DNA from 4 places in the Modestobacter sp. VKM Ac-2978 genome. Region 3 is predicted to be linked to each of the others. Evidence: riboswitches for the same ligand, from Rfam matches in the RefSeq annotation. Region 3 holds a riboswitch; each other region holds the start of a gene.
What was found. A riboswitch is a leader RNA that binds a small molecule or an ion and turns the genes downstream of it on or off. The one in region 3 is predicted to bind cyclic di-AMP.

Region 1 (7,176 bases), on a different contig from region 3:
GCCCGCCGACCGCGCCCCCGCCGTCCTCCAGGCCCGCACCTCCGAGCTGCTCGACGCCGCGACCGCGCTGGGCATCGAGTACGTGGACACCGCGCGGTCCTACGGCCGCGCCGAGGAGTTCCTCGCCTCGTGGCTGAGCACCACCGGCGCCGCCCCGTTCGTGGCGAGCAAGTGGGGCTATCGCTACACCGCCGACTGGCGCCCGGACGCCACGGTGCACGAGGTCAAGGAGCACACGGAACCCGCCTTCGAGCGGCAGCTGGCCGAGACGACGGCGCTGCTCGGCCCGTGGCTGAAGCTGTACCAGGTGCACTCGCTGACCGCCGACAGCCCGCTGTGGACCGACCGGCCGCTGCAGCACCGACTGGCCCGGCTGCGCGCCGACGGCGTCGAGCTGGGCTTCTCCACCTCGGGGCCGGCCCAGGCCGACGCAGTCCGGCGCGGGCTGGAGCTGACCGTGGACGGCGCACCGCTGTTCACCAGCGTGCAGTCGACCTGGAACCTGCTGGAGCCCTCGGCCGGGCCGGCGCTGGCCGAGGCATCGGCCGCCGGGGCCCGGGTGGTCGTCAAGGAGGGCGTCGCCAACGGCCGGCTGACCGACCGGGGCACCGCGCCGGACTCCCCGCTGGCCGCTGCCGCGCGGGAGCGCGGCGTCGGGGTCGACGCCCTCGCCCTAGCCGCGGCGCTGGCCCAGCCGTGGTGCGAGGTCGTGCTCTCCGGCGCGGTGACCGTGGCGCAGCTGGAGAGCAACGCCGCCGCCCGCACCCTGGACCTGCCCGCGGCGGACCTGACGGCGGCGGGCTGGGTGCAACCCGAGGAGCCGGCGGAGTACTGGTCGGCCCGCAGCCGGCTCAGCTGGCGCTGACGGTCGTTTCGCCCGCCCGGCGGCCCGGGTAGGGCGGCGACCATGGCCACGCACACCCCGTTCGGGACGATCGGCAAGGGCAAGCGCGGGATCAGCACGCTGGGCTGGGTGCTCCGCGGGGCCGCCGCCGGCGCAGCGGGGACGACTGCGCTCAACGCCGTCACCTACCTGGACATGGTCGGCCGGGGCCGGGGCACCAGCTCCACCCCCGAGCAGACGGTCGAGGTGCTCGCGGAGAAGGCCCACGTGTCGATCCCGGGCGACGAGGAGACCCGGCAGAACCGGGTCCAGGGCCTCGGTCCGCTCACCGGGCTGGCGGCCGGCGTCGGGGTCGGGGTGCTCGCCGGGCTCGCCCGGGCGACCGGCTTCCGCTCCCAGCCCCTCGTCGGGACGGCGCTGACCACGATCGGCGTGCTGATCGGCACCAACGGCCCGATGACCGCGCTCGGGATCACCGACCCGCGCACCTGGTCGGCCACCGACTGGGTCAGCGACGTCGTCCCGCACCTGGCCTACGGCGTCGTCGTGAAGACGACGATGGACGCGTTCGACCTCCCCTGACGGCGGACCCGCCGGTTCGCGGTGGGCCTCGGGACAGGTCCGGTGGGCCAGACTGGCGCCGTGGACGAGATCACCACCGAGGCGGAGCTGCGCGAGCTGCTGGGTGAACCGGCGCCGCGCGCCGCCACCAAGGACCGCCCCTGCCTGGACGCGATCGACCGGGACTGGCTGGCCGCCTCACCGTTCTGCCTGGTGGCGACCTCGGCGGCCGACGGCAGCTGCGACGTCTCCCCGAAGGGCGACCCGCCCGGGTTCACCGTCGTCCTGGACGACCGGACGATCGCGCTGCCCGAGCGCGCTGGCAACCGTCGTGCCGACGGGTTCCGCAACATCCTGACCAACCCGCACGTCGGGCTGATCTACCTGGCGCCCGGCCGCAGCGACACCTTCCGGGTGCAGGGCCGGGCCCGCCTGGTGCGCGACGAGGACCTGCTGGACCGGATGCTCGTCCGCGGGCACCGGCCGCTGCTGGCCATGGTCGTGGAGATCGAGTCGGTCTTCTACCACTGCGCCAAGGCGTTCCTGCGGTCGCAGCTGTGGGACCCGGCGACCTGGGATCCCGGGGCGTTGCCCTCCCGGGCCCGGATCGCGCACGCCCAGGAGGCTGCCGCCACGCCACTGGCCGAGCTGGAGCAGTACTACGGCGAGCAGTACGCCGCCGGCCTCTACCCCCGGGGATGAGCGCCTAGGGCGCCGTCCAGCCGCGTTCGTCGACCCCGCCGGGCACGGGTGCCTCGGGGTCGTAGGGCGTACGGGTGAGCACGAACGTCGCCAGGTCCAGGTGGTCGGGAGCGATCCGCAGCGTCTCGCCCGCGTAGTAGCCGTCCAGCCCGACCCACGTGCCGTCCGCGCGGGGAGCGAACCGGCTCGCCCGGCCGGACCGGCCGGGCAGCGGCCCCAGGTGCAGCAGGCCACCGGACTGGGCGCGCAGCACCAGCGGAGCCGGCCCCCAGAACCAGACGCCGAGCGAGTCCAGCGGCAGCGGCGGCGGGGACGGCACCCAGGCGTCGACGATCCGGGGCTCGGCGGCCCGCAGGTCGGCCAGCAACCCGGGCACCAGCGGGTCGAGCCCACTGGTCGTGTTGGCCAGCATCACCGCTCCGACCTGCTCGGACCGGTCGACGAAGACCCCGGCGAGGAAGCCCGGCATCGAACCGCCGTGACCGATGAGGGTGTGCCCGTCGACCCGCAGCACCTGCACCCCCAGCCCGTACGCCGACCACCCGGGGGACGACGAGTCGATCCCGGCCGGCACGGTCATCTCCTCCAGCGTCGCCGGGGAGAGCACGTCGCCGGTGTCGCCGAGCAGGAAGGCGGCGAACCGGCCGAGGTCGGCCAGCGTCGCCCACAGCTGGCCGGCCGCGGCCATGACGCCGGCGTCGTGCTCGGGCTCGGGCAGCACGACGTCTGCCCACGGGTGCACCGCCGCACCCTGCGCCGCCCGACCGGTGGGCCGCGGGGTGGTGCGCTCCATGCCCAGCGGCAGCAGCACCTCGTCCCGGACCACCTCCACCCAGGAGCGCCCACGATGCCGGGCGACCAGCTCACCGAGCAGCCCGAACCCGAGGTTCGAGTAGTGGAACCGCCGGGCGCTGCCCAGGACGACGTCGTCGTCGGTCAGCCGGAGCTCGGCCAGCGACCCGCCGGGGACGCGCTCCCACCAGCCGCCGGGGCTCTCCGAGCTCGCGCCGGCGAGGTGGGCGAGCAGCTGGCCCACGGTGCGCTCCCCGAAGGGGGTGTCGGGGACGTGCTCCTCGAGCAGGTCGTCGAGCCCCAGGCGGCCCTCGTCGCGCAGCCGGAGCACGACCAGGGCCGTCACCGTCTTGCTGATCGAGCCCAGCCGGTACTGCACGTCGGTGTGCGGCTCGGCGACGTCGCCGCGACCGGCCGACCAGGCCAGCCCGCCGTCCCGGACGACGCCCGCGACCAGGCTGGGTGCCCGGCCGTCGCGCTGGACCCGGGCGGTGCGGGCCAGCAGGGTGCGGGCGGTGGCGGGCAGGACGGGGGTGACCATCGGGCGCTCAGCCGGCCCGGACCGGCGTGGTGGCGTCCACCGGCAGCCGGCCGGTACGCCGAGCCCAGCGCTCGAACCAGATGGTCACCAGTGGCGGGATGGAGGCGGCCAGCGCCAGCAGCCCGGTGGCCGGGGTCCAGCGGAGCACCCGCCACGCCAGCAGGGCGACGACGACGTAGGCCACGAACACCGCACCGTGGACCGGGCCGAAGACCTGCACGCCCAGCTCCGAGGCCTGCAGCACCCGCTTGACGAACATGCCGGCCAGCAGGAGCACCCAGGAGACGGCCTCGGCGATGGCGACGACGCGGAAGACGCGGGCGACCCTCGTGGGGTCGATCAGTGCGGCGGGCACGGTGCTCCTCGGGGTGGGCATGGCGTGGGCTGTACCTCATCGTGCCCGGCGGGACGGGGTGCCGGTGCGCGTACCCGGGTGATCGTCGCCACCGGGCCCGGACGCGCCGGTGCCCCGGCCGCCGTCAGGCGACCGGGGCACCGGCGGGTGTCGCGGGGTGGTGCAGCTGTCAGCCGGCGACCCGACGCATGGCGGTGATGGGGCCCATGGCGTCGATGCTGGCGACCTTGACCACGTCACCCGACGTCGGCGCGTGGACCATCTGGCCGTTGCCGATGTAGATGCCGATGTGGCTGACCGGGCTGTAGTAGGCGATGAGGTCGCCCGGCTGCAGCTCGCCGCGGGAGACCGCCCGACCCGACGCCGCCTGCTGCCGGCTGCTGCGGGGCAGGTTGACCCCGGCCGCGGCGTAGGAGTACTTCACCAGCCCGGAGCAGTCGTAGGAGTTCGGGCCGGTGGCGCCCCAGACGTAGGGCTTGCCGCGCTGGGCCATCGCGGTGCTCACCGCGGTGGCGGCAGCGCCGCTGCTGGCCACGACCGGCGCGGCCGGAGCCGGTGCCGGCGCCGCAGCGGCGGCCGGGGCGGGGGCGGCCGCACGGGCAGCGGGGGCCGTGCGCTCGTCGCGCGAGGCGGTCTGGGCGTTGGTGCGCTCCGCCGCCGCGGCGGCCTGGGCCTCGCGCTCGGCTGCGGCTGCCGCCGCTTCTGCGGCCGCGTGCTGCTCGGCCAGGATGCGGGCGCGCTCGCGCTCCTCGGCGGAGAGCCGGTCGTACTCGGCCTGGTACTCGGCGATCTGCTCGTTCAGGTCGGCCTGCTGGGCAGCGACCTCAGCGACCTGGGCCTCCGCGTCGGCAGCGGCCTTCTCGGCAGCGGCCTTCGCCTCGTCGGCGCTGACGGTGGCCTGCTGCGCGACCCCGAGCACCTCGTTGTTGTGCCCGGCGATGCTGTCCAGCGTGCCCATCCGGTCGAGCATCTCGTCGGCGGAGGAGCTGGTGAGCATGGCCTGCAGCGAGGAGAGCTGCTCACCGGTGAAGGCGCTGCGGGCGACCTGGCGCACGTGGTCACGGGCCTCGATCACGGCCGCCTCAGCGGCGACGAGCTCGGCGGCGGCAGCGTCCGAGGCGGCCTTCATGCTGGTCAGCACGTCGGTCGCTTCGTGCATCTTCTCGGTGACGACCTCGAGGTCGTGACCGCGGGCGGCGATGAGCTCGGCCGCCTCCTGCGAGGTGGTGGGTGTTTCAGGAGCCGCCAGGGCGGGCACCGGTGCGAGGGCGACGCCACCCGCGACGAACAGAGTGAGCAGGGCCCGTCGGCCGTTGCGGCCACGACGGACAGAGATGTGCGAACTCGCCATGTTCGGCGGGTGTGTCCTTTCTTCCACCTGCCGCCTACCGAGTTAGCTGACGGGTTCGGGCGGGAAGACGCCCGGCTCCTCGGGCCCGCGAGCGGGCCGTGCGGAGCTTCACCCCAGTGCTGCGGTGGGTCCCCGGTCCACGAGCCCGCGAGTGTTGCGGCGAGCCGTGTGGTTCGGCGGCGGTCCTGTCGGTGGTCACCCGGGTGGGCGACTGCGCTGCCCGTCAGGACCGCTGGTGACCGTACGTGCGTTATGTGCTCGTGACAAACGACTGGGGTCAATTTGTGGAAATCCCCGGGCGTGTGCTCCAACACGCTCACCGAGCGTGACAGGCTCGCCGCGTGAAGGGCCTGGCACAGCGGGAGTTCTGCCTCGTACTGCTCCGCCGCATGGCCGACACGCGACCCGACCTGGTCGCCGAGGCGTTGCCCAGACTCGGCGCCGACCGGGCCGAGGCGCGTGCCGCGCACCGTCGTTGGCGCGCGCTCCATCACACAGAGCGAGCACCGCGCGGGCTCGTGCTGCGCGCTGCCGTGCTCGGTCCACCCGCCGATCAGGAGGACCGCCGGTTCGGTGACGTCGACCTCGTCGTCCGGCGGTGGCCGCTGCCGCTGTGGCCGCACCTGCGGTGGGAGGTGCTGGGCGGCCCGGACGGCGCGGTGCTCCACGAGCAGCTGGTCCGCGCGCCCGGTTCCGCGGTGCCGGCCGCCGCACCGGGGGCCCTGCGCGTCTGGGAGCACGTGGTGGACGACGTCGTGACCCTGCCCGGCGCGGCCGCGGTGGACCCCGGCGTCCCGAGTCACTTCGAGGTGCACCTCCCCGGCCGGGTGCGGGCCCGGTTCGCCTGGGGGCTGCTGCAGCGGGTGGACGACGGCGCGCCAGGATGACCTGGTGCCGACCCTCTCCGCCGCCTCGTGGGACGACCCGGACGTCGCCGCGCTGACCGCCGCCCAGCAGGTCGAGCTGCGGGCCCGCTACGGCGGTGCCAGCGAGCCGGGGGTGCCGCCGTCCGCCGCCGACGTCGCCGTCGTCCTCCTCGCCCGGGACGACGACGGCACGCCGATCGGCTGCGGCGCGCTGCGGCCCCTCGGGGACGGCACCGCCGAGCTCAAGCGGATGTACGTCGTCCCGGCGGCCCGCGGTCGCGGCGTCTCCCGGCTGCTGCTCACCGGGCTGGAGGCGGAGGCGGTGGGTCGGGGCTGGACCACCGTGCTGCTGGAGACCGGGCCGCGCCAGCCCGAGGCGATCGGGCTGTACACCGCGGCCGGCTACCGGCCGGTCCCGGCGTTCGGGCACTACGTGGACGACCCGTTCTCGCTCTGCTTCGCCCGGGAGCTGGCGTGAGCACCGCAGCCCGGTACGACGCCGTCGTGGTGGGCGGCGGCCACAACGGGCTGGTCGCCGCCGCCTACCTGGCCCGCGCGGGCTGGTCGGTGCTCGTGCTGGAGCGGCGGGCCGTGCTCGGCGGCGCCGCGGTCAGCGAGCAGGTCTTCCCGGGCGTCGACGTCCGGCTGTCGGCCTACTCCTACCTGGTCAGCCTGCTGCCCGACCGGGTCGTCACCGACCTGGCGCTGCCGATCACCCTGCTGGACCGGGCGGTCGCCTCCTACACCCCGCTGCGCCGCGGCGGTGCGGCCACCGGGCTGCTGGTCGAGCGGGACGAGGGGCCGGAGACGGCGGCCTCCTTCCGCGCCCTCACCGGCTCGGACGCCGAGTTCGCCGGCTGGCAGCGGTTCTACGGCCGACTGACCACCCTCGCCGAGGACCTGGCCCCCACCCTGACCGGACCGCTGCCCAGCGAGGCGGCGGTCACCGCGCGCCTGCGGGACCCAGCGATCTGGCGCTACCTGCGGGAACGGCCGCTGGCCGACGTCGTCGCTGACCACCTGACCGACGACGAGGTCCGGGGCATCGCGCTCACCGACGGGCTGATCGGCACCTTCGCCGACGTGCACGCCGCCGACGGGCTGGCCGGCCGGTGCTTCCTGTACCACCTCATCGGCAACGGCACCGGCCGCTGGCGGGTGCCG
Region 2 (7,176 bases), on a different contig from region 3:
GGCCGCGGGTTGCGGTCTCGACCGCGACCGGCAGGGCCGCGGCCTGGACGAGGTCCAGTCCGTCGGGGACCCGGGCGTAGTCGGACAGCAGGGCGTTGTCGGCGGCGCCGCCGGACGTCGATCCGAACACCCGGTCGCCCAGGCCCACGTCGCTCACCCCGGCGCCGAGTTCGTCGATGACCCCGGACACCTCCAGGCCGACGCCTTGCGGTAGCTCGCCGCCCAGATCGCCCTGGCGGATCTTCCAGTCGGCGGGGTTGACGCCGCAGGCGTGCACGCGCACGCGCACCTGACCCGGGCCGGCGTGGGGTTCGGCCACCTCCTCGAGGCGCAGTACCTCGGGGCCGCCGAACTCGTGGAACCGAACTGCTCTCACTGTGGCGCTCCTGTTCTGGTGGTTTCGCTGCACGGCTGATCGAGCCGCGACGCCCTGAGACGGGGAGGTGCGGCGGGATCGCCCGGCGGTCGACGTGGTGAGTGCGTGTGGTGGTGACGACCGGCTCAGCCGGCGATGGCCTGCGGCAGGGGTGCCGACGTCAGTCCCCAGGCGTCGGCGAGGAGCTCCAGGGTCTGCACCCGGGTCGCCGCGCCGTGCGCGAAGGAGCAGAGGAGGAGCTCGTCGGCGCCGGTCGCGGCTGTGAGGTCCTCGAGCACGCCGACCACCCGGTCAGGGGTTCCGGCGACACCGCCTTCGGGCATCGCCAACATGGCCTGCTCCTCAGCAGGGTCCAGCCGGACCCGGGCGGCGTCATGGGGGCTGAGGAACGGTGTCACCGCGCGCCCGGTCCGCTCGGCGAAGCGCTGCAGGCGGCCCGGCCGGGCGAGTCGCACGACCTCGTGCTGGGTGCGCGCGGCCAGCACGCTGACGCTGACCATGGCATGCGGGTGGGCGCCGGTGTCCACGTCGTCGCGGAACGAGCTCCGGTACAGGTCCAGGACGCCGGCCACCGCTGCGGCAGGTACGCCGTTGTGTCCGGCGAAACAGAACGGCAGGCCCAGCGAAGCGGCCAACTGGGCGCTGTACACGGAGGAGCCCAACAACCACATGACGGGTGCGCCGACGGCGCGTGGCGTCGGACTGATCGGGTGGTGCGCCCGCGACGGGGCGGCCTGCGCGGGTGCCCTCACCCCGAGCATCGCCTGGACCTCGTCCACCTGGTGGGCGAAGTCCTCGCCGCCGAGCCCTGCGGGTGAACGCCGGAGCGCTGCCGCGGTCACCGGGTCCGCGCCGGGCGCCCGTCCGAGGCCCAGGTCCACGCGTCCGGGGTGCAGCGCCTCCAACAGCGCGAACTGCTCAGCCACCACCAGCGGTGGGTGGTTGGACAGCATGACACCGCCGGAGCCGACCCGGATCCGCGCTGTCCGGGCGGCGAGGTGGGCGAGGAGCACCGAGGGGGAGGTGGAGGCCAGCCACGGGGTGGCGTGGTGCTCGGAGACCCAGAACCGCTTGTACCCCAGCTCGTCGGCGCGCTCGGCGAGCCGCGTGGTGTCAGCCAGGGCCTCGGCGCTGGTCTGTCCGGCGGACAGCTGCCCGAAGTCCAGGACGGACAGCGGAACCCTGTTCGTCGGTCCCGCAGACCCCAACTGCTGCACGTGTGGCTCCGATGGTCGGCGATCAGTCGGGGTGTTCCGCGACCACCGTCGACGCTAGGCACGGGCAGGGCAGCCGTCGTTGTCCCACGAGCTCAACAGCGTGCCCGTCTGACTCACCCGGCCCGGAACAGCACCGGTCGTCCGCCGCGGCGCACGTACAGTTGCTGCGTGGACCTGCTCGCCGACCTGTTGCGGGTCGCCGGCGTGACCGGCTCGATCGGCACCCGCATCGAGGCCAGCGGCGCCGCCGGCAGCTGGGGAGTGCGCCTGGACCGGTACCCCGGAGCGGCGGTGCACGCGGTCACCGAGGGATCCGCGTGGCTGACCACCTCCTCGCGCCCGCCACGGCGGCTGGAGTCCGGGGACGTCGTCCTGCTGCCTCCGGGGACCGTGCACGAGCTGACCAGCCGACCGTGGGCCTCCGCGGCATCGTGCGACCGTGCCGCCGCTGCTCGAGCCCGCGAGGTCGGGGACGTGGTCCGGCTGGGGATCGGGCCGGTGGACACCCGCATCGTCACGGTCCACTACCTCCAGGACCCCGGGGCACGAACTCGCGTGCTCACCGCGCTACCCGACGTCGTCCACGTGGGAGCGGGTGCGGGGGCCGGCCACCTTCAGGACACCGTGCGCATCCTGGGCCGTGAGCTCACCGAGCCCGGGATGGCCTCCTCGGTCCTGCTGGACAGGATGATCGACGTGCTGCTCGTGCAGTCGCTGCGGGCCTGGGCAGCAGCGCAGACGGCGACCCAGCCGGGGTCCTGGCTGGCTGGGCTGGGTGACCCGGTCGTGAGCGCCGCCCTGACGTTGATCCACCAGGCACCGGAGCGGGCCTGGACGGCGGAGAACCTGGCAACCGGCATCGCAGTGTCCCGAGCGACCCTGGCGCGGCGGTTCACCGCCGCCCTGGACATGAGCCCCACCGCCTACCTGCTGCGCTGGCGGATGGACCTGGCGGCCGCTCGCCTGCGCGATACCGACGAACCGCAGCAGTCCATCGCACGAGCCGTGGGTTATGCCTCCGTGCACGCGTTCAGCCGGGCCTTCAGCCGTGCCCACGACGAAGCCCCCGGGCGCTTCCGCGACCGGCACCGACGCACCGGGGTCGTCGCCGGCGATCTCGGTGACGCATGTTGAGTGCCACGCCACCGCCGTTCTAGCTGTACCCAGCCAGGACGTCGGTGACAGCTAGGGCATGTCTCTCACATGCGGTTCCAGGCGAGGACGGCATCGAAGACGATGGCCGACGACGTTCAGGAGCTCGGGCCACCGATTCGGTGATCTGGACTGCGCGCATGGCCGAGGCCATGGGTCCGTCCGGTCGGCCGGGGTCCAGGTCCACCCCGGCAGGTGCAACGCTCGACCACCGGATCAGTCAGGCAGCGGCAGGAGTGCGTGCAGGACGCGGCCGGCGCGGTCGGGATCGGGCTGTTCGCCGGTGATGAGGGTCAGGTAGACGTAGGACTCCATGATGCGGACGACGACGTAGCCGAGGTCGTCGAGCGGGATGTCGCTGCACATCTTGCCGGCGTCGAGGGCCTCGGCGAGGAGCGCACGGACCCGGCCCAGCAGCCGCGCCTGGAAGTCGGCGGCGCGGGTGGTGAGCAGGCGCAGCGCCAGTTCGCCCTCGTTCTCCATGAAGACCTGCATGCCGTGGTTGCGGCGTCCGCGTGATCGGCCGCCTGTGGCGCCTGCACATGTACTGGCCCCGGATGGTGCGGCCGGCCGCGATGGTTGGCTGCTGTTACTGGATTGTGACGTTCATCGGGGTTCGTTGTAGCGTCTCGGCCGGTCCGCCCGAGCCCCGATCTCGCCCAGAGGTCCTCGCGCAGACCCCGTCGAACTGCCACCGCTCGCGCGGTGGCAGACCGGGGACCCATCGTTCCCTGGGGTGAATCTCACGTGGCCAGTGCGCCGCAGCGAGTAGGGCTGTCTCCGGCCCGAACCCGTCAGCTAACTCGGTAGACGGTGAGGGAGAACGGAGCTCGCCGCGTTGGCGACGTCGCACGACACCGTCTTGCAGCACCCTGTCCACCCACGCCGCCGCGCCCGATGGCGCGCCGCGGTCACTGCGCCGACGCTGGCCGCCGGTGCTGCCCTGCTGCTGGTGCTCACCGGTCCGGCAGCCCACGCCGCACCTGAGCCCCCGCCGGCCCCGGCAGGCCAACCCGGACTCGCCGGGGCCGAGGCCGCGCTGGCCAGCGTCGAGGCGTCGGTGGTGGCGGCAGAGGAGACCCTGCGGCGGCTGACGGTGGAGGCTGAGGCGGTCGCCGATCGGAGCCTGGTCGCCCAGGCTGCGCTGCTCACAGCCCGGCAGGAGGCCGATGCCCGGGAGGCCGAGCTGACGGCTGCGCAGGCAGCAGTCGGGCAGGCCCGAGCCGACGTCGTCGCACTGGCCCGGCAGAGCTACATGGGCGCTGACGCCTACGGCAGTGCCTCGGCCTTCTTCGCCGCAGGCAGCCCCGAGGAAGTCCTCCAACGAGCCGCCACGCTGGAGCTGCTGGGTGATGACCGGGGCGAGCGACTGGACGAGCTCGAGGTCGTCCAGCGCCAGCAGCAGGCGGCCACCGAGGCGGCGAAGGCCGCCGTGGTTGCCCGCGATGCGGCCGCCGCATCCGCCGCGGAGGCTGAACGGGTCGCCAACGACGAGCTCGCCGCGGCGCAGCAGACCTACGACGCCGCCGTGGGGGACAGGGCCGCGTTGGAGCAGCAGTTGCAGGAGGCGCGGGAGCGGGTGGTCACGCTCGGCGGCGATGCTGCTGCGGGGTCGATGGAACAGCCGGCCGGCAGCGATGTCACTGCGGTACCGACGGAGCAACCGAGCAGTGGCGATGTCGATGCACTACTGGCGGAACGGCTGGACGGTGCGGCTTCCCGGGGAGGTGAGCGGTCGACTTCCGGCGCCGGGATCCCGACGTCGGGGCGGGTGACCTCCTGCTATGGCGCCCGCTGGGGGACCATGCACCACGGCGTGGACATCGCCGCCCCGATCGGCACACCGATCTATGCGCCCGAAGCCGGCGTGGTGCTCCAGGCCGGCCCCGCATCCGGCTTCGGGCTGGCCGTCTACCTGGAGCATGAGGACGGCTCGATCACCCTCTACGGGCACATCGACAGCTACTCGGTCGACGCGGGACAGCAGGTGTCCGCTGGGCAGCAGATCGCGCTGGTGGGCAACACGGGTCAGTCCACCGGCCCGCACCTGCACTTCGAAGTGCATCTGGGTGGGCTCTACCAGAACCGCAGCAACCCGGTTCCGTGGCTGGCCGCCCGCGGCCTGCCGTTGGGCGGAAGCTGCGGCTGACCTCGACAGGCCTCGAACCTCGTTCGGTGACCCCGCTGGGCGGTCAGCGCCGCCGAGCAGTCGCTGCAGGGGGCACTTCGCGCCGTGGTGCGGTCATGATCAGCGTGGGGGAGCGCCCGGGTGTCACTTCCCCTGGGGTCCGTCGGGGTCGGCTTCGGGGGATGACCCGCGCGGGAACCCTGGCGCGAGATGCGACCGAGCAGGGGGCGGACCGGCATCGGGGCCAGCGTTCCGACCAAGGGGCCGACAGCCCTCTCGGGCGCGCCAGCCAGGCCGTCGTACCGTCGTGTGGGGAGGTGGTCCCGGTGGCACGGCTCTGGGCGGCGCTGTTGCTGTTGGCCGCCGTCTTCGCCATGCACGGGGTGCAGTGCGTGGCCGCGGGCTCGGCCCAGCGGCACGGGTCCACATCGGTCGGTGCGGCTGCCGCGGTTGGTGTACCGGCAGCGTCCGTCCATCTGGGCCCCGTCGCAGGTGCGATGCCCGACCACGGGCACGGTGCCGCCACACCAGAGGCAGACGCCGACGGTGCCACCGGGTCCAGCGGCCTGCCGGCCCCGTGGCACGACGCCCACGTCCTGGCGGTGTGCCTCGCCGTCCTGCTCGCGGGGCTGATGGTTCTCAGGGCCGTAGTGCTCCGCCGAGGCGTGGCGATCCCGCCCGTCCGCGGCTCGCCCACACCTTCCCGCTGGCCCACCGGGTGGTCGAGGCAGCCTCGACCACCCACCCTCTCCGCTCTCTGTCTCCTGCGGATCTAGGCCGAGCAGCTGCACCCCGACAGCTCCCGCTGTCCCGGGGTCCTGCACGCATGCCCACATCCCTCAGACAGGAGACCCAGCATGACCCGCACCAGCATCCGACTCGTCCGCCTCACCGGTGGGCTGATGGCCGCCGTCGTCGTCCTCGCCGGCTGCTCGGACACCGAGCAGACCTCCGCCACCGGTGGCAACGCGGCCGACGACAGCTCCGCCGAGCAGGGCGCGGAGTTCAACGACACGGACGTCGCGTTCGCGCAGGGGATGATCCCGCACCACGAGGGCGCGCTCATGATGTCCGCGGTCGCCATCGACCGCGCCTCCGATCCCCGGGTCGTGGACCTGGCCGAGCGGATCCAAGCAGGTCAGGACCCGGAGATCGACCTCATGACGGCCTGGCTGGAGGAGTGGGGCCAGCCGCTCGAGGAGTCCGGTCCGATGGGCGGCATGGACCACGGGTCCGGGGACATGGGCGGCATGGGCATGGACGGCGGCATGGGCATGGAGGAGATGCCTGCGGCCGGCCGGGACTTCGACCGCATGTGGCTCGACGCCATGATCGAGCACCACGAGGGCGCAGTCGCGATGGCGCGGACCGAGGTCGAGGACGGCCGCAACGCCGAGGCCGTCGACCTGGCTCGCTCGATCAGCGAGGTCCAGGCGCAGGAGATCGAGGAGATGCGGCAGCTGCTCACCGAGCTGGGTGGCTGATCTGTACCGGGTGGGGCGCGGTGCCGTCCGGGCACCGCGCTCCACCTCTCCCGCCCGACGACCCAGGGCCGCGCCTCGCGCGCGGTGCACCAGCGGGCGGTCGACGCAGTCGGCTGCGTCAACCGCCCGTTCAGGGTCACCGGGTGATGGTGTGTTCGGTTTCGGTCTCCCCGACGACGGGGCCAGGGGCGCTCCCGCGGGGGCCACGGGCGAGGACGATGACGAACAGGACGGCCATGACGGCGGTGCCGGCCCACATGGCCTGCTGCCAGCCGTCGACGAAGGCCTCTTGTGCCGCCCGGACGAGTGCGCTGGCCTGGGGGCCGGCCACGTCGGCGGCCGCGAGGCCGTTGGCCAGGCCTTCGCGGGCTGCCGCGACAGCGTCTGCAGGAGCCCCGGCGGGGAGCTGCTGGTCGAGGGCGCTGCGGTAGCCGGTGGCCAGGACGGCACCGAGCAGTGCCACGCCGAGTGCGGTGCCGAGCTCGCGGGTGACGTCGTTGAGGGCGGAGGCCACACCCTGCCGTTCGCGAGGCAGTGCGCGGGTGATGGCCTCGGTGGAGGGCGTCATGGCCAGGCCCATGCCCAGCCCGATGGCCAGCAGCCCGGCCAGCACCGAGCGGTAACCGCCCTCGACGGAGACGAAGCTGGCCATCAGCACCAGGCCCACGGTGCCCAGCAGGATCCCGGTGGCCATGGTCAGTCGTGCACCGATGCGTGCGGCCACCTTCGGTGCCAGCCCGGAGGAGGCCATCATCAGCAGCGCCATCGGCATCAGTGCCAGCGTCGAGCGCAGCGCCGACCAGCCCAGCACCGCCTGCA
Region 3 (7,176 bases):
GGTGGTCAGCGTGGCGGCGTGCACGTAGACCGTCTCGGGGGTCATGAAGCCGTTCTCGTGCATCAGCCGGATGCCCTCGTCGCCGGTGGCCCCCCAGACGCCGGCGTGCGTGGTGACCGGCAGGCCGAGCTCGCGCGCCACCTCGAACGCCGGCTTCTCCGGGAACGCCGGGTCACCGGTGACGTCGAAGGCCAGCTGCAGGCCGAGCTTGCCCTCGTCCTGGCGACGCTTCAGGAACGCCTGCACGGCCGGGTCGGTGGCCCACTCCCAGGGACCGGCCTGGATGTTGCCGTAGGCCAGCAGGAACCGGCCGGGCACCGCGAGCAGGGCGTCGGCGGCGGCCTCGGCGTGGTCGACGGTCTGCAGCCCGTGCGACCAGTCGACGGTGGTGGTCACCCCGGCCTCGACGGCGTCCCAGGCCGACAGCAGGTTGCCGGCGTACACGTCCTCGGGACGGAAGGCCTTGCCGTGCTCGAGGTAGTACCAGACGAAGTACTGGGTGAGCGTCCAGTCGGCGCCGTAGCCGCGCATCGCGGTCTGCCACATGTGCCGGTGGGTGTCGATCATGCCGGGCATCACGACGCCGCCCTGCGCGTCGATCTCCAGCGTCCCGGCCGGGACGTCGAGCTGCTGACCGACGGCGGCGATCTTCCCGTCCACGACCAGCACGTCGGCGTCGGGCAGCACGGTGTGCGCGTCGTCCATGGTCAGCACGGTGCCGTTGCGCAGCGCGACCGGGCGGTCGGTCGCCTGCCCCGCGACGTCGGTGTCGGGCTGGGACATCGTCTACCTCCAGGCCGTCACCGGACTGTCGCGGACGAGTGTCCGCACAACGGTCAGCCTGGCGACCGGGCCCACTCTCAGGGTGACTGCGACCACATGTCAAGGCGAACCGGGCTCTGGCGACTTCCGGTTGACAGCGGCTGTCGGACGTGTCGAGACTCTGCGTCACTCCGGACGCCCGTCCGCTTGACGGCGCTGCACCGCTCGAGGGGCCACACCCGATGACCGAACACCCACTGCCGCCCGGCAGCTCGCCGGGCCGGGGGCCGCTCTCCGGCCTGCTGGTGGCCGACTTCTCCCGGGTCCTGGCCGGGCCCTACGCCACCATGCTGCTGGCCGACATGGGGGCCGAGGTGGTCAAGGTGGAGAGCCCTGGCGGCGACGACACCCGCAGCTGGGCGCCGCCGGTGCGCGAGGGGGTGTCGACCTACTACCTGGGCGTGAACCGCAACAAGCGCTCCATCGCCCTGGACCTCAAGGACCCCGCCGACGCCGCCGCCGCGCAGGAGCTGGCCCGCCGCGCCGACATCGTGATCGAGAACTTCAAGACCGGCGGGCTGGGGCGCTTCGGCCTGGACTACGCGAGCGTCAGCGCGACCAACCCCGGCGTCGTCTACGCCTCGATCACCGGCTTCGGCAGCGGCCCGGCCGGTGCGCCGCTGCCCGGGTACGACCTGATCGTGCAGGCGATCTCCGGCCTGATGAGCCTCACCGGCGACCCCGAGGGCGAGCCGTTCCGGGCCGGCATCTCCGTCTTCGACGTGATGGCCGGGCTGCACGCCACCATCGGCGTGCTCTCGGCGCTGAACGTCCGGCACGAGACCGGCCGCGGCCAGCACGTCGAGGTCAACCTGCTGTCCTCGGCGCTGTCCGGGCTGGTCAACCACGCCAGCGCCGTCGTCGCCGGTGGCGTCGTCCCGTTCCGGATGGGCAACAGCCACCCGAGCCTGTTCCCCTACGAGCCGCTCCCGTGCGCCGACGGCGACCTGATCATCACCGCCGGCAACAACGGCCAGTTCCGCCGGCTGGTCGAGGTGCTCGGCGTGCCCGAGCTCGCCGACGACCCGCGTTTCGCCCGCAACGAGGACCGCACGGCCAACCGGGACGAGCTGCGCCCGCTGCTGGTCGAGCGGCTGAGCACCCGGTCCAAGCGGGACTGGTTCGACGACATCATCGCCGCGGGCGTGCCCTGCGGGCCGATCAACACCGTCGACCAGGGGGTCGCCTTCGCCGAGTCGATCGGCCTGGACCCCGTGGTGACCGTGGGGGAGGGCGAGGCGGCAGTGCCGTCGGTCCGCCACCCGATCACCTTCTCCGAGACGCCGGCCGACTACCGGCTGCCACCGCCGGGCCTGGACGAGCACGGCGCCGAGCTGCGACGGTGGCTGGCCACCGAGGAGGACGCGTGACCACGCCCGAGTACCCGACCGCGCTGGGTGCCTCCAGCCGCGAGTCGATCACGCTGCTGGGCACCGACCTGGCCCGCGACGTCATGGGCACCGTCGGCTTCGGTGAGCTGGCCTTCTGGCTGGCCACCCAGCGGCGGCCCACACCGGGGGAGACCCGGGTCTTCGAGGCGGTGCTGGCCGCGCTCGCCGACCACGGCTTCACCCCGACCGCCATCGTCACCCGGCTCACCTACCTGTCGGCGCCGGACTCGGTGCAGGGGGCGCTCGCCGCCGGCCTGCTCGGCGGTGGCTCCCGGTTCCTCGGCGTCACCGAGGACTCCGGCCGGTTCCTGGACGACGTGCTGAAGGGCGTGGACGGTGAGCTGCCGACCGACGACGCCGGCTGGGACGCCCTGGCCCTGGAGACGGTGACCGCCCAGCGGGCGGCGCGACGCTTCGTCCCCGGGCTCGGCCACCACGTGCACAAGGACGGCGACCCGCGCACCCCCCGGCTGTTCGAGATCGCGACCGAGGAGGGGCTGTTCGGCCCGCACCTGTCGCTGTTCGCCGCGATCGGCCGGGTCCACCCCCAGGTGCTCGGCAAGACCCTGCCGCTCAACGGGGCCGGGGTGTGCGGTGCGGCGCTGGCCGACCTGGGCCTGCCGCTGGAGCTGCTCCGCGGGTTCGCCCTGCTCGCCCGCACGGCCGGGCTGATCGGGCAGCTGGCCGAGGAACTGCGGCACCCGGTCGCCAACGACGTCTTCCTGTCCGTGGACCTCAACAACCGGTCCGTCGCCCCCGACCCGTACCTCCCTGACCTCAACGGAGACAGTCATGGCTGAACTGGCCGCGGTGATCGCGTCCACCCACCACCCCTTCTACTACCGGGCCAGCACCGCCACCGGCGCCGACCGGCCGCCGTTCGCCGACGAGTGGGTGGCGAAGATCGAGGCGTTCCGCGAGACGCTCACCCGCGCGGAGCCCGACGTCCTGGTGATGGTCGGCAGCGACCACTTCCACCAGCTCTGGCTGGACAACATGCCGCAGTTCCTGGTGGGCAAGGCGCCGTTCTTCGACGCCAACTTCCACAACGAGGAGCGCGAGTTCGGGCTGCCGAAGATGACGCTGCGCGGCGAGGAGGACCTGGCGGCGCACCTGCTGCGGGACGGGCTGGACCGGGACTTCGACCTGGCCTTCAGCAACGAGCTGCGGATCGACCACAGCATCACCTGCCCGATCATCACGCTGCGCCCGCAGGCCGACCTGCCGATCGTGCCGGTCTACACGAACATCTTCGCCCCGCCGCTGCCGCAGCCGAAGCGCTTCGTCCAGCTGGGCCGGGCGATCCGGGAGATGGTCGAGTCCTGGGAGTCGGACAAGCGGGTGGCGGTGATCGGCACCGGGCACCTGTCCCTGGAGCTGGGCGGGCCGCGGCAGTTCGGCGAGCACGGGCCGGACCCGGAGTTCGACCGCAAGGCCGTCGAGTGGATCGCCAGCGGGGACATCGAGGGGTGCCTGGCCGAGGTCTCCCTGGAGTCCCTGCACCACCCGGGCAACGCCACCCACGGGTTCATGGACTTCATGCTGATGATGGGCGTGGCCGGCGAGGGCGCGAAGGCCGACCACGTCGACACCCTGGACCTGTTCCACACCATGGAGGCGTACTTCACCTGGTACCCCAACGGGGTCCCGAGCGCGGGGGTGTCGGCATGAGCAAGTACCTGCTGGACAAGTTCCTGTTCACCGTCGACCGCGACCCCGAGCTGACCGAGCGCTACCGGGAGGACCCGGCCGGCACGGTCACCTGGTGGGAGGCCGAGATGGCCAACACCGTCCTCAACTGCATCCCCGCCGAGAAGACCACCTGGCTGGCCTTCACCGACGAGGAGCGGCGGGCGCTGGCCGAGCACGACCACGTCGCGCTGTTCCAGATGGGCGCGCACCCGTTCCTGACGCTCACCTTGTTCATCGCGCTGTTCGAACGCGACCACGGGCCGATGGAGTACCAGCGCGCCTACGGGAAGGCGATGGAGCACATCTCCATGCCCTATCCCGACATCGCGACCTGAGCCGGTGCGCGCCGCCGTCCTGACCTCGCCGGGCGAGCCGCCCGCCCTGGCCGACCACCCGGACCCGGTGCCCGGCGAGGGCCGGACCCTGGTCCGGGTGACCGCCGCCCCGGTCGTGCCGCTGGACCTGCTCTGCGCCTCCGGGACGTCGTACTTCGGCCGCCCGGCCGTGCCCTACGTGCCCGGCGTGCAGGGGGTGGGGGTCGTGGAGTCGTCGGCGGCGCTGACACCCGGCACCCGGGTCTGGTTCGCCACCTCGGCGGGGATGAGCCCGGGCGACGGCAGCCTGGGTGAGCTCTGCGCCGTGCCGGACGCCGACGTCGTCCCGCTCGCCGGCGACCTGCCCGACCCGGTCGTGGCGGCGCTGGGCCTGTCGGCGGTCGCCGGCTGGATGGCCCTGACCTGGCGCGGCCGGTTGCAGCCGGGGGAGCGGGTGCTGGTGCTCGGCGCCGGGGGCGCGGTCGGCCAGGCCGCGCTGGGGGCCGCCCGCGCGCTGGGGGCCGGGCGGGTGGTCGGGGTGTGCCGGTCGCCGTCCGCGGCCGAGCGTGCCCGCCGGGCCGGCGCCGAGGACGTCGTCCTCACCGGGGACGGCGGCGACCTGGCTGCGCGGATCCGGCAGACGGTCGGCTCGGACGTCGACCTCGTCGTCGACCCGGTGTTCGGCGCCGTGGCGGCGGCCGCGTGCTCGGTGCTGGCGCCCGGCGGGCGGCTGGTCAACCTGGGTGGCGCGGCCGGGGACGCCGCCGAGTTCTCCTCCGCCGTGCTGCGCAGTCGGAGCATCGACGTGCTCGGGTACACCAACAACGCGCTCACCGGCGAGCAGCGGGCCGCCGCGCTGACCGCGGTGCTGCGGCACGCCGCGGCCGGGCAGCTCCGGGTGGAGCACGCCGTCCTCCCGCTGGCGCGGGTCGAGGAGGCCTGGGCGGCCACCGCCGCCGGGGGCGGGAGCCGGTCCGTCGTCGAGCTGTCGGCGCGCTGACCGGACACCGCCGGTGGTGACGGATGGGACGCGCGTGTCCGGAGAGTGACGCGACCACCGTCACCCGATGAAATGCCAGCAACCGATTGTCACGACTACATAACGCCGTTAGGTTGGCCGGGTCCAGTCGGTCGCCACGTCCCCACCCGGGGAGCCCGACCGGACGCCGCCGAGTCGCCCTCCGGGGCGAGCCGGGGACCCACCGCACCACTGGGGTGAATCCCGCGCCCGGACCACCGTCCGGGCCGGGTAGGGCTGCTTCCCGCCCGAACCCGTCAGCTGACCTGGTAGGCGGCACTCGGAAGACACCTGTACGGAGCACTCCTGCCCATGCGCGCCCGCACCACCACCTCTGCCGCCACCGGCCGACGCCGTCCGCCGGCCGGCATCCGCCGCCCCGGGCTCTACCTGGGCATCGCGGCGGCCGGGGCCGTCCTGGTCAACGTCGTCATCGGCGTCGGCCCAGCGGCCCAGGCCGACCCCGTGGCGTCCCAGCCGGTGAGCGTCGCCGAGCAGCTGGGGCTGGCCGCCGAGTCCGGCGCCGTCGACGGGACCGAGGACCTCCGGCCGCTCGAGGAGCTGGCAGCCAGCCGGGCCACCCGGGAGGCCGAGCAGACCGCCGCCCAGCAGGCCCAGGCCGCGGCCGACCAGGCCGTGCTCGACCAGCAGGCAGCGGAGGCGGAGGCAGCACGCCTCGCCGCCGAGGCCGCGGCCGCCGCGGAGGCCGAGGCCGCTCGGGTCGCCGCCGAGGCCGCCGCTGCAGCCGAGGTCGAGGCCGAGGCGCAGGCAGCCGCCGCTGCTCCGGCACGGGCCGGGACCGCGGCCAAGCCCGCCGCCGCGGCGGCCGCGAGCCCCGGCACCGCGGTGACCGCGATCGCCAAGATCAACAATTCCGCCGGACCGATCAAGCCGCAGGCGCAGGCTGCCGCGAACGCCGTGGTCAGCAACGTGCCCGGCGCCGGCTCGATCACCCTGGGCGGCACCCGGCCCAGCGCTGCCGACCCGCACGGTCACCCGTCGGGGCTGGCGGTGGACTACATGGTCATGTCCAACGCCGCCCTCGGCGACGCGATCGTCGCCTACCACGTCGCCAACTGGGCCGAGCTCGGCGTGGACTACATCATCTGGGAGCAGCGGATGCTCTCCTCGCCCGGTGGCTCCTGGAAGCAGATGGAGGACCGGGGCAGCGTGACGGCGAACCACTTCGACCACCCGCACGTCAACTACCGCTAGGGAGCCGGTCGGCAACGGCCGCCCCGAGGGCGGCTTACGGGACACGGCGGTGGCTGGCCGCTCGGGTTCGTTCACTGATGGGTGACGATCAGTGCCGATGGCAAACGCCGCTGCCAGGCTGGCCGTCGTGACCAGCCGGGATGTCGTCGTAGAGCTACGCCCCCTCCCGCTCGCGCGTGCAGTGAGTGGCATTGCTCTGGTGGCGGCCATCCTCCTCATACCTCTCGCCCTCACCGCCGATCTTCCGGTGTGGTTCGCGGCCGCGTTGATCGCCGTGGCGGTGGGGGGCGGCGCGTACGCCGCAGTCGGAACTCTGAGCCACGCCTCCGCGCTGGCTGACGGTCGGCTGGAGGTCCGGAACCGGCTGAGCACCCGCCGATTGCAGCGCGCGGACATCGAGCGAGTGTCCTTGGCTTGGACGATGGGGGTTGGGTCGAACCGCCGACTCGTAGTGCACCTGAAGGACGGAGCCACCGTGCCGCTTGCAGCGACCGAGACTCTGCCGCTACCCGGGCAGCGTCGGGCGCTGGAGGAACAGTCGGCGGAACTGCTGCACTGGCTGCGCGACCACCGCTCCCAGTAGACGCTGGGCCGCCGTGTCCATCGGTGTCCCTCGTGGGCCGCTCAGGGACATCCAGTCGGCTAGCCGTGAGGGCGGCCTTAGGGCGACCCTCGGGTCATGCCGTACCACGAGTCGCCAGGCGCCGCCGTACGCCGGCGCCGC
Region 4 (7,176 bases), 250 kb from region 3:
CTCAGCAGGGAGGACGGCGGCGGCCGGCGGAAGTCATCGCGCCGGCCGCCCGGAACCTCAGGCGGTGGTGCCCTTGCCGGAGGACCGCTGCGCCTCCGGGGCGTCGGCGCCGTCCTCGCCGAGGTGTCGCTCGAAGTGCGGCGGGACGACGAGGTCGGCCGGGCTGAGCTCGTCGATCGAGCGGTGGCCCAGGCCGACCAGGGCCGAGCCGAGGCCGTCGCGCAGCAGGTCCAGCACGTTGCCCACCCCGGCCTCGCCGTTGGCGGCCAGGCCCCACAGGTAGGCGCGGCCGATCATCACGGCCCGGGCGCCGAGGGCGAGGGCCTTCGCGACGTCGCCGCCCCGCCGGATGCCGCCGTCCATCAGCACCTCGACCTGCTCGCCGACCGCCTCGACCACCGCGGGCAGCGCGCGGATCGCCGCCGGGGTGCCGTCGAGGTTGTTGCCGCCGTGGTTGGACACCGAGATCGCGGTGACCCCGGAGTCCACGGCCCGCTTCGCGTCGTCCACGCGCATGACGCCCTTGAGCATGAACGGCCCGTCCCACTGCGAACGCAGCCAGGCGACGTCGTCCCAGCTGGGCATCGGGGAGGCGTTCCACATGCCGTAGGCGCCGAAGAACGTCGGGGGCTCCTCCCCTGGGGTGGCGACCATGTTGGGCACGGTGAGGTCCGGGATCTTGCCCGTCTTGGCGAAGTCCCACAGCCAGCGCGGCCTCAGCAGCACCTGGGGGGCGTACTTGCGGGCCGCCTCGAAGTCGATCTTCTCCGGGATGAACGGGCTCCCCCAGTCGCGGCCGTAGGCGAACGACCAGTCCAGCGTGGCGATCATGCCGACCGCGCCGGCGTCCCTGGCCCGCTGCATCCGGCCGAGCATCTCCTCACGGGTGCCGACCCAGTACATCTGGAAGAAGGTCTGCGGGTTGGCCGCCACGACCTCCTCGATCGGCTTGCTGGCGAAGGAGGACAACCCCATCGCCACGCCCCGGGAAGCGGCGGCACGGGCCACGGCGACCTCGCCCTCGGGGTCGACCGCCTGCACGCCGGTCGGGCTGATCATGATCGGCATGGACACCTGCTGGCCCATGATCGTGGTGCCCAGCTGCCGCTCGTTGCTCAACCCGGCGGTGTGCGGGGCGAACCCGAGCTCGGCGAAGGCGGCGAGGTTGTCCTCCGCCGTGAGCCCGCGCTCGGAGCCGGCCACCAGCGCCCCGTAGACGCCCTTGGGCAACCGCCGCTTCGCGCGCCGCTGCGCCTCCGCCACCGATTCGAACCACGCGTTCGCCACCTGCGGACCCCCTGCTGCTCGCCTCGTCCCGGGCAACGCCGTCGTCGCCGGGGTTTGCCGTCGCGGAGCCGGCCGGTCCACCGGCGCGCCACGTGGCACTGAGTGCCACCCTAGCGGCCGGGGGTGGCCTGGGACACAGCGCGCCGGTCAGGCGTCCTTGATCGCCGAGACGTCGAACTCCACCTGGATCCGGTCGCTGACCAGCACGCCGCCGGTGTCGAGGACCGCGTTCCAGGTCAGGTCCCACTCGCTGCGCTTGATCGCCAGCGCACCCTCGAAGCCCACCCGCATGTTGCCGAACGGGTCCAGCGCCGAGCCGGTGAGCGTGAAGTCGATCGAGACCGGCTGGGTGACCGCCTTGATCGTGAGGTCGCCGGTGACCCGGTAGACGTCCCGGTCGACCTGCTCGACCGACGTGGAGACGAACACCATCTCGGGGTGCTGCTCGATGTCGAGGAAGTCGGCCGAGCGCAGGTGCGCGTCCCGGTCCGGGGTGCCCGTGTCGATGCTCGCGGTGGCGATCCGCAGCTGGACGCTGCTGGCCGCCGGCGTCGCGGTGTCCAGGTGGGCGGTGCCGGAGAAGTCGGTGAAGGCACCCCGCACGGTGGTCACCATGGCGTGCCGAGCCCGGACGCCGATCCGGGTGTGCGTGACGTCGATGGTGTAGTCGCCGGTGACGTCCGTCAGGGCGCTGGTGGCGGCGTCGAAGTCCGTCGCGGCGCCCTCGGGTGCGCGGTGCTTGCCCACGGGTCAGCGCTCTCCTCGTCTCGGTGGTCGAACCCCTCGATCCTCCCCGATGGTCCCGCGCCGGCGCACAGGAGGGCCACCCGCGCGGGGGCCCGGACGCAGCGAGGCCCGGGTCCAGCCGGACCCGGGCCGCGCTGCGTCACACCCGTGGCTCAGTACCAGCCGGTGGCCTTCGAGTGCGACCACGCGCCGCACGGCGAGCCGTAGCGGTTGTTGATGTAGATCAGCCCGGCGTCGATCTGCCGGTAGCCGTCGGAGGTCTTGGCGATCCCGGTGCTCTTCCAGGTGGAGTCCAGGAACTGCGGAATGCCGTAGGCGGTGCTGGTCGGGTTCTGGGCGTTCGGGTTCCAGCCGCTCTCCTTGCCCCAGAGGCTCTCCAGGCAGGAGAACTCCGCCTGGTCACCGCCGAGCTTGCCGAGGGCGTAGTCCTGGAACGAGCCCGAGCCGGACGAGGCGGCCGGGGCCGCCGGCGCCCGGGCGGGAGCGGGGGCGGCCGGCGCGGGCGCGCGGGCGGCGGCCCGCTGAGCGGCGGCCGCCTCCTCCGCGGCCTCGGCCTCGGCGGCGGCCTGGGCCTCGGCGGCGATCCGGGCCTCCTCTGCGGCCTGGGCCTCGGCGGCCAGCTGCGCCGCCTCGGCGGCCTGGGCGTCCAGCACGGCCTGGTCGGCGGCGGCCTGCGCCTGGGCGGCGGCGACCTGCTCGGCCTCGCGCTGGCTGCGGTTGGCGGCCAGCTGGCCGAGCCGGTCGGTCAGCCGCCCGTCGACGAGGGCGGTCGCGGTCTGCTGCGAGCTCAGGTCCAGCTGGGCGGCGACGCCGGCGGGCTCGACGGCGGCCTCGGCCCGGGCGTCCGGCTCACCGCCGACGAGGACGTTGACCAGGATCGCGCCGGCGGCGGCGACGCTCAGATACAGCGTCGGTCGACCCAGCCCACCGGGGGGCTGGCGCCGACGGGTCTGCCGGGCGGTCGGGGCGTCACCGGTCGAGAGCAGTGGGAGCACCTCGGTGGTGGGCAGCTGCTCGTCCGACGAGGACGCGGTGGTGCGACGGGACATGAAGAGAAGGGCTCCGTGGGTCTTCCGTGGCCGCCTACCGAGTCAGCTGACGGGTTCGGGCGGGAAGCGGCCCTACCCGGCCGGGCGGTTGCCCGGGCGGGATTCACCCCAGTGGTGCGGTGGGTCCCCGGTTCGCTGCGGGCAGCGACTCGGCGGCATCCGGTGCGGGCTCCCCGGGTGGGGACGAGACGTCCGACCGGACCTGGCCAAGGTAGAGGCCGTGACCCGGCCGTGACAATGCCCGGGGCCGTCTTTCGTCGCCATGTGCCACGGCTCGCACCCGTCGGTGGGGCGCGGTCGGAGCAGAGTGACAGCTGGGGCCGGTGGGACGGCGCAGGTTCAGGGGAGCCGCCACACCGTCGTCCGGCGCACCGCGCCCCCGGCGGCGTCGGGCACGTCGTACTCCGCCTGCGCGAGCAGGCCCTCCTTCGGGACATACGCGCGCCCGGGGTCGCCCAGCAGCACGGTGGCCCCGCGCAGCCAGGCCGCACCGAGGAAGGGCAGCACCCGGGCGGTCATCTCGCGGTCGTAGCAGACGTCGCCGGCCAGGACGACGTCGATCGCCGGCAGCTCCTCGTCCAGCACGTCGCCGACCACGTCGATGCCGGTGACCCCGTTCACCTCGGCGTTGAGCCCGACCGCCGCGTGCGAGTACGGGTCGACGTCGCTGGCCAGCACCCCGCTCGCCCCGGCCAGCACGGCGGCGACGGCGACCAGGCCGCTGCCGGCCCCCAGGTCGAGCACCCGGCGGCCGGCGACGAGCTCCGGGTGGTCCAGCACGTGCCGGGCCAGCGCCTGGCCGCCGGGCCAGGCCGCGGCCCAGAACGGCGGGTCCTCGCCGGCGCCGCCGCCCTCGGTCTCCATCGCCTCCCAGAGCGCGACGACGTCGTCGGCGACGTGCAACTGCACCTCGGGGACGAGCGACGGGCGGTCCAGCCGGGTGTGCGCCCGCAGGAAGGCCGGTGGGACGGGGTGCGGGACCGCCACGCGGGTCAGTCCTTGCGCTGGCTGCGCACGACGGTGACCGGGCACGGGGCGTGCCGGGTGACCTGGTCGCTGACCGAGCCGAGCAGCAGGCCGGCGAAGCCGCCCCGCCCGCGGGCACCGACGACGAGGAGGTCGGCGTCCTGGGCGGCCTCGATCAGTGAGCGCACCGGGGCCGCGTGCACCACGTGGCAGGTGACCCCGCCGGCCCGCTCAGCGCCCAGCACGGCCCGGACGTCGGCCTCCAGGTCGGCCTGCACCGCCTGCTCGTACTCGCCGATGGGCGGCACGTAGCCCGGCTCCCAGCTGGCCGGCTGCGGCGCGGTGGCGATCCGCCAACCGCGGACGACGTGCAGCGGCCAGGAGGCGCGCTCGGCCAGCCCGGCTGCCCACTGCAGCGCCTCCTGCGCGCAGTCCGAGCCGTCGTGCCCGACGACGACGCCCCCCGCGACCACGGCGCGGGTCGACACCTCACCCTCGACCGCGGCGAGCTCGGTGGCCGCCTCATCCCGCTCGGCCGCGAGGGCTGCGTTCTCCGGCTGGTCTCCTGGCTGCTGCGTCAACGCCGTCTCCTGTGCTCGTGTGCGTGTGCTCTGCCGGTACCCGGCACCGACACAGCTTCTCCTACCCGCCCGGTGGACGGCAGGGGCGGAGGGCCCGTCCGGCCCGTGTCGCCCGGCCAGCGGGCTCGGATCGCGCCGGAGGCCGCGCTGCTCTTCACTGATCATGAGCCGGCACACGCCGGCAGGAGCTACTGGATCAGAGGAGGAACGGCAGCCATGGAGCACTTCACCATCGCCACCGTCGCCGAGGAGAGCGCCGACTTCCGTCGGGTGCTGTGGACCGGCGAGCACACCCAGCTGGTGATCATGACGATCCCGCCGGGTGGGGAGATCGGCGAGGAGGTGCACGAGGAGATCGACCAGATCCTCACCTTCGTCAGCGGCACCGGTCAGGCCGTCGTGGGCGGGCAGAAGAAGAACGTCGCCCAGGGTGACCTCGTCGTCGTCCCCGCCGGCAAGAAGCACAACTTCCTGAACACCGGCGTGAACCCGCTGGTGCTCTACACGGTCTACGGCCCGCCGGAGCACGCCGACAAGGCCGTGCACAAGACCAAGGAGGAGGCCGACGCCCTCGAGGAGGCCGGCAAGGACGAGCCGCCGACCAGCTGACGCCGGGTCGTGCCGGTCGGGCAGGGTGGGCGGCGTGACGACGCAGCCGGGCATCTTCGCCCTCGGCACCCCCGAGCACTGCTATCTGGAGCTCGACCTCGAGCCCGGCTGCTCCGCGGCGGACCTGGTCCGCGGGGTGGCCGGGCTCATCGCTCCGCTCTCCTCCACCGGTGGGGTGAACGTGGTGGTCGGCCTCCGGCCGGAGCTGTGGGCCGAGGTCGCCCCGGACGACGCCCCGGCGGACGCCGCGAGCTGGACCGAGGACCTCGTCGGCGCCGGCCGCTACCGGATGCCGGCGACCCAGCACGACGCCTGGGTCTGGGTCGCCGGGGGCGACCGGACCGCGGTGTTCGACAACGCGCGCGCCGTGCTCGCCGCCCTGGCCGGGGTCGCCTGGGTGGGCGCGGAGGTCACCGGTTGGCTGTACCGGCACGACCGGGACCTGACCGGTTTCGTCGACGGCACCGAGAACCCGTCGCTGCTGACCGCCGCCGAGGTCGCGGCGGTTCCGGCGGGCGAGCCGGGCGCGGGGGCGAGCATCGTGCTCTACCAGGTGTGGCGGCACGACAGCGCCACCTGGGAGAGCCTGGGTGTGCACGGCCAGGAGATGATGATGGGCCGCACCAAGCCCGACAGCGTCGAGCTGCCCGAGGACGTGATGCTGCCCAGCGCGCACGTCGCCCGAACCACGGTCGAGGTGGACGGCGAGGAGAAGCCGATCTTCCGGCGCAACGTCGCCTACGGCGGGGTCACCGACCACGGGACGGCGTTCGTCGGGTTCGCCCGCGACCAGTGGCGGCTGACCGAGATGCTCCGCCGGATGGCCGGGGCGACCGACGGGATCCGCGACGGGCTCACCGGCTACCTGACCCCGCTGACCGGCGCGTACTACACCTGCCCGTCGATCGAGGCCCTCGCCCGCTTCGCGCCGTCGGACGAGGACTGAGGGCCGTCGTGCCGGAGGAGCCGGAGCGGCCCGAGCCGGAGGGTGGGGACCCGGCGTGCTGGCTGGACCAGGTGTGCCCGGCCTGCGGCCGGCTGACCGAGCGGACGGCGGCAGGTCGCTGCGCCGCCTGCGGGGAGCCCTGGGACTGAGCGCCATGTCCGCGCCGGACGCCGCCGAAGTACGGGTAGGTGTGGGCGGCGCGCCACCTGGCTCGGAACGGCCGGTGCCGGTGCTCCGTTCGACCCGGCACGGGTCGACAGCGGCCGCGCGCACTGGGGGCCCGGGCCGTCACCCGCCGAGGGCCCGGTGGGCACCGCGCGGAGATCAGGCGGCTGAGCTCCTGGTGACCTGGCTGCCGTACCAGCTGGTCAGCAGGTGCGCGCGGACCGAGCCGGGCAGCGCACCCCAGCGCAGCAGCGCTGCGCGGGCCGGCAGCGCGCTGGCCGCGGCCAGCTGGCCCAGCTCGCGCACCCGCTCCGGTCGCGGGCTGTTCGGCCCGCGATCGTGCAGGCCGGCGGTGAGCTGGCTGTCGAAGGCCGCGAGGATGTCGGCCTGGTGCTCCGGGTCGAACCACTGAGGGCTCCGCGCCGAGCTCGCTACGAGGTGATGACGGATCACGATGCGCTTATCGGCCCGTTGTGCCCACGCTGTGACCCGAACCGGGCCCACTGGCTCCCCGGAACTGCGGTCCCGCCCCATGGGGCACAGGTGTCACACCCGCACCAGCGGTCGCGCTCGCCCCGCGATCGCATGGTGGCTCAACTCGCCCAGCCGACCTCCCCTCGCGAGCGGTGAGAGAGGTCAGCGACTCCCCCGTGTCCGGAGCAACCGCAGGCCGTGGGTGTCAGAAGGGCGGCGGGTCCTCGTCGTCCGACGGTGGGCCGCCGCTGCCGACCAGGTGGCGGACGGCGGATGTGTGGAGGCCCGGTGGTCGGGTGGTGCGGGTGACGCCGGAGGGCGTGGTGACGCTCAGGACACCGTCGTCGGTCAT

Region 1: linked by a shared signal. The riboswitch ahead of O2W53_RS08600 (C40 family peptidase) and the one ahead of O2W53_RS11835 (hypothetical protein) in region 3 are both predicted to bind cyclic di-AMP.
Region 2: linked by a shared signal. The riboswitch ahead of O2W53_RS22950 (peptidoglycan DD-metalloendopeptidase family protein) and the one ahead of O2W53_RS11835 (hypothetical protein) in region 3 are both predicted to bind cyclic di-AMP.
Region 4: linked by a shared signal. The riboswitch ahead of O2W53_RS12985 (transglycosylase SLT domain-containing protein) and the one ahead of O2W53_RS11835 (hypothetical protein) in region 3 are both predicted to bind cyclic di-AMP.

What each region holds. Positions count from the first base shown of each region.
Region 1 is NZ_JAPVBP010000003.1:207,113-214,288, reverse strand. Features, by position in the region: gene O2W53_RS08625 (aldo/keto reductase) at 1-865, shown strand, start outside; gene O2W53_RS08620 (hypothetical protein) at 908-1,426, shown strand; gene O2W53_RS08615 (pyridoxamine 5'-phosphate oxidase family protein) at 1,487-2,107, shown strand; gene O2W53_RS08610 (serine hydrolase domain-containing protein) at 2,112-3,440, opposite strand; gene O2W53_RS08605 (DUF3817 domain-containing protein) at 3,448-3,816, opposite strand; gene O2W53_RS08600 (C40 family peptidase) at 3,965-5,146, opposite strand; cyclic di-AMP (ydaO/yuaA leader) riboswitch at 5,163-5,318, opposite strand; gene O2W53_RS08595 (hypothetical protein) at 5,488-6,033, shown strand; gene O2W53_RS08590 (GNAT family N-acetyltransferase) at 6,038-6,490, shown strand; gene O2W53_RS08585 (phytoene desaturase family protein) at 6,487-7,176, shown strand, end outside.
Region 2 is NZ_JAPVBP010000012.1:20,548-27,723, forward strand. Features, by position in the region: gene O2W53_RS22930 (NADP-dependent oxidoreductase) at 1-376, opposite strand, end outside; gene O2W53_RS22935 (LLM class flavin-dependent oxidoreductase) at 502-1,593, opposite strand; gene O2W53_RS22940 (AraC family transcriptional regulator) at 1,762-2,727, shown strand; gene O2W53_RS22945 (QsdR family transcriptional regulator) at 2,962-3,240, opposite strand; cyclic di-AMP (ydaO/yuaA leader) riboswitch at 3,417-3,572, shown strand; gene O2W53_RS22950 (peptidoglycan DD-metalloendopeptidase family protein) at 3,698-4,894, shown strand; gene O2W53_RS24015 (DUF6153 family protein) at 5,056-5,649, shown strand; gene O2W53_RS22955 (DUF305 domain-containing protein) at 5,731-6,357, shown strand; gene O2W53_RS22960 (MFS transporter) at 6,494-7,176, opposite strand, start outside.
Region 3 is NZ_JAPVBP010000004.1:173,290-180,465, reverse strand. Features, by position in the region: gene O2W53_RS11865 (amidohydrolase family protein) at 1-783, opposite strand, end outside; gene O2W53_RS11860 (CaiB/BaiF CoA transferase family protein) at 1,005-2,192, shown strand; gene O2W53_RS11855 (citryl-CoA lyase) at 2,189-3,013, shown strand; gene O2W53_RS11850 (extradiol ring-cleavage dioxygenase) at 3,006-3,884, shown strand; gene O2W53_RS11845 (hypothetical protein) at 3,881-4,240, shown strand; gene O2W53_RS11840 (quinone oxidoreductase family protein) at 4,245-5,219, shown strand; cyclic di-AMP (ydaO/yuaA leader) riboswitch at 5,377-5,528, shown strand; gene O2W53_RS11835 (hypothetical protein) at 5,550-6,452, shown strand; gene O2W53_RS11830 (PH domain-containing protein) at 6,550-7,035, shown strand.
Region 4 is NZ_JAPVBP010000004.1:419,312-426,487, forward strand. Features, by position in the region: gene mftD (pre-mycofactocin synthase MftD) at 58-1,287, opposite strand; gene O2W53_RS12980 (YceI family protein) at 1,435-2,034, opposite strand; gene O2W53_RS12985 (transglycosylase SLT domain-containing protein) at 2,187-3,083, opposite strand; cyclic di-AMP (ydaO/yuaA leader) riboswitch at 3,100-3,248, opposite strand; gene O2W53_RS12990 (class I SAM-dependent methyltransferase) at 3,423-4,070, opposite strand; gene O2W53_RS12995 (universal stress protein) at 4,076-4,630, opposite strand; gene O2W53_RS13000 (cupin domain-containing protein) at 4,847-5,239, shown strand; gene O2W53_RS13005 (Dyp-type peroxidase) at 5,274-6,185, shown strand; gene O2W53_RS13010 (hypothetical protein) at 6,194-6,334, shown strand; gene O2W53_RS13015 (hypothetical protein) at 6,510-6,803, opposite strand; gene O2W53_RS13020 (HNH endonuclease signature motif containing protein) at 7,030-7,176, opposite strand, start outside.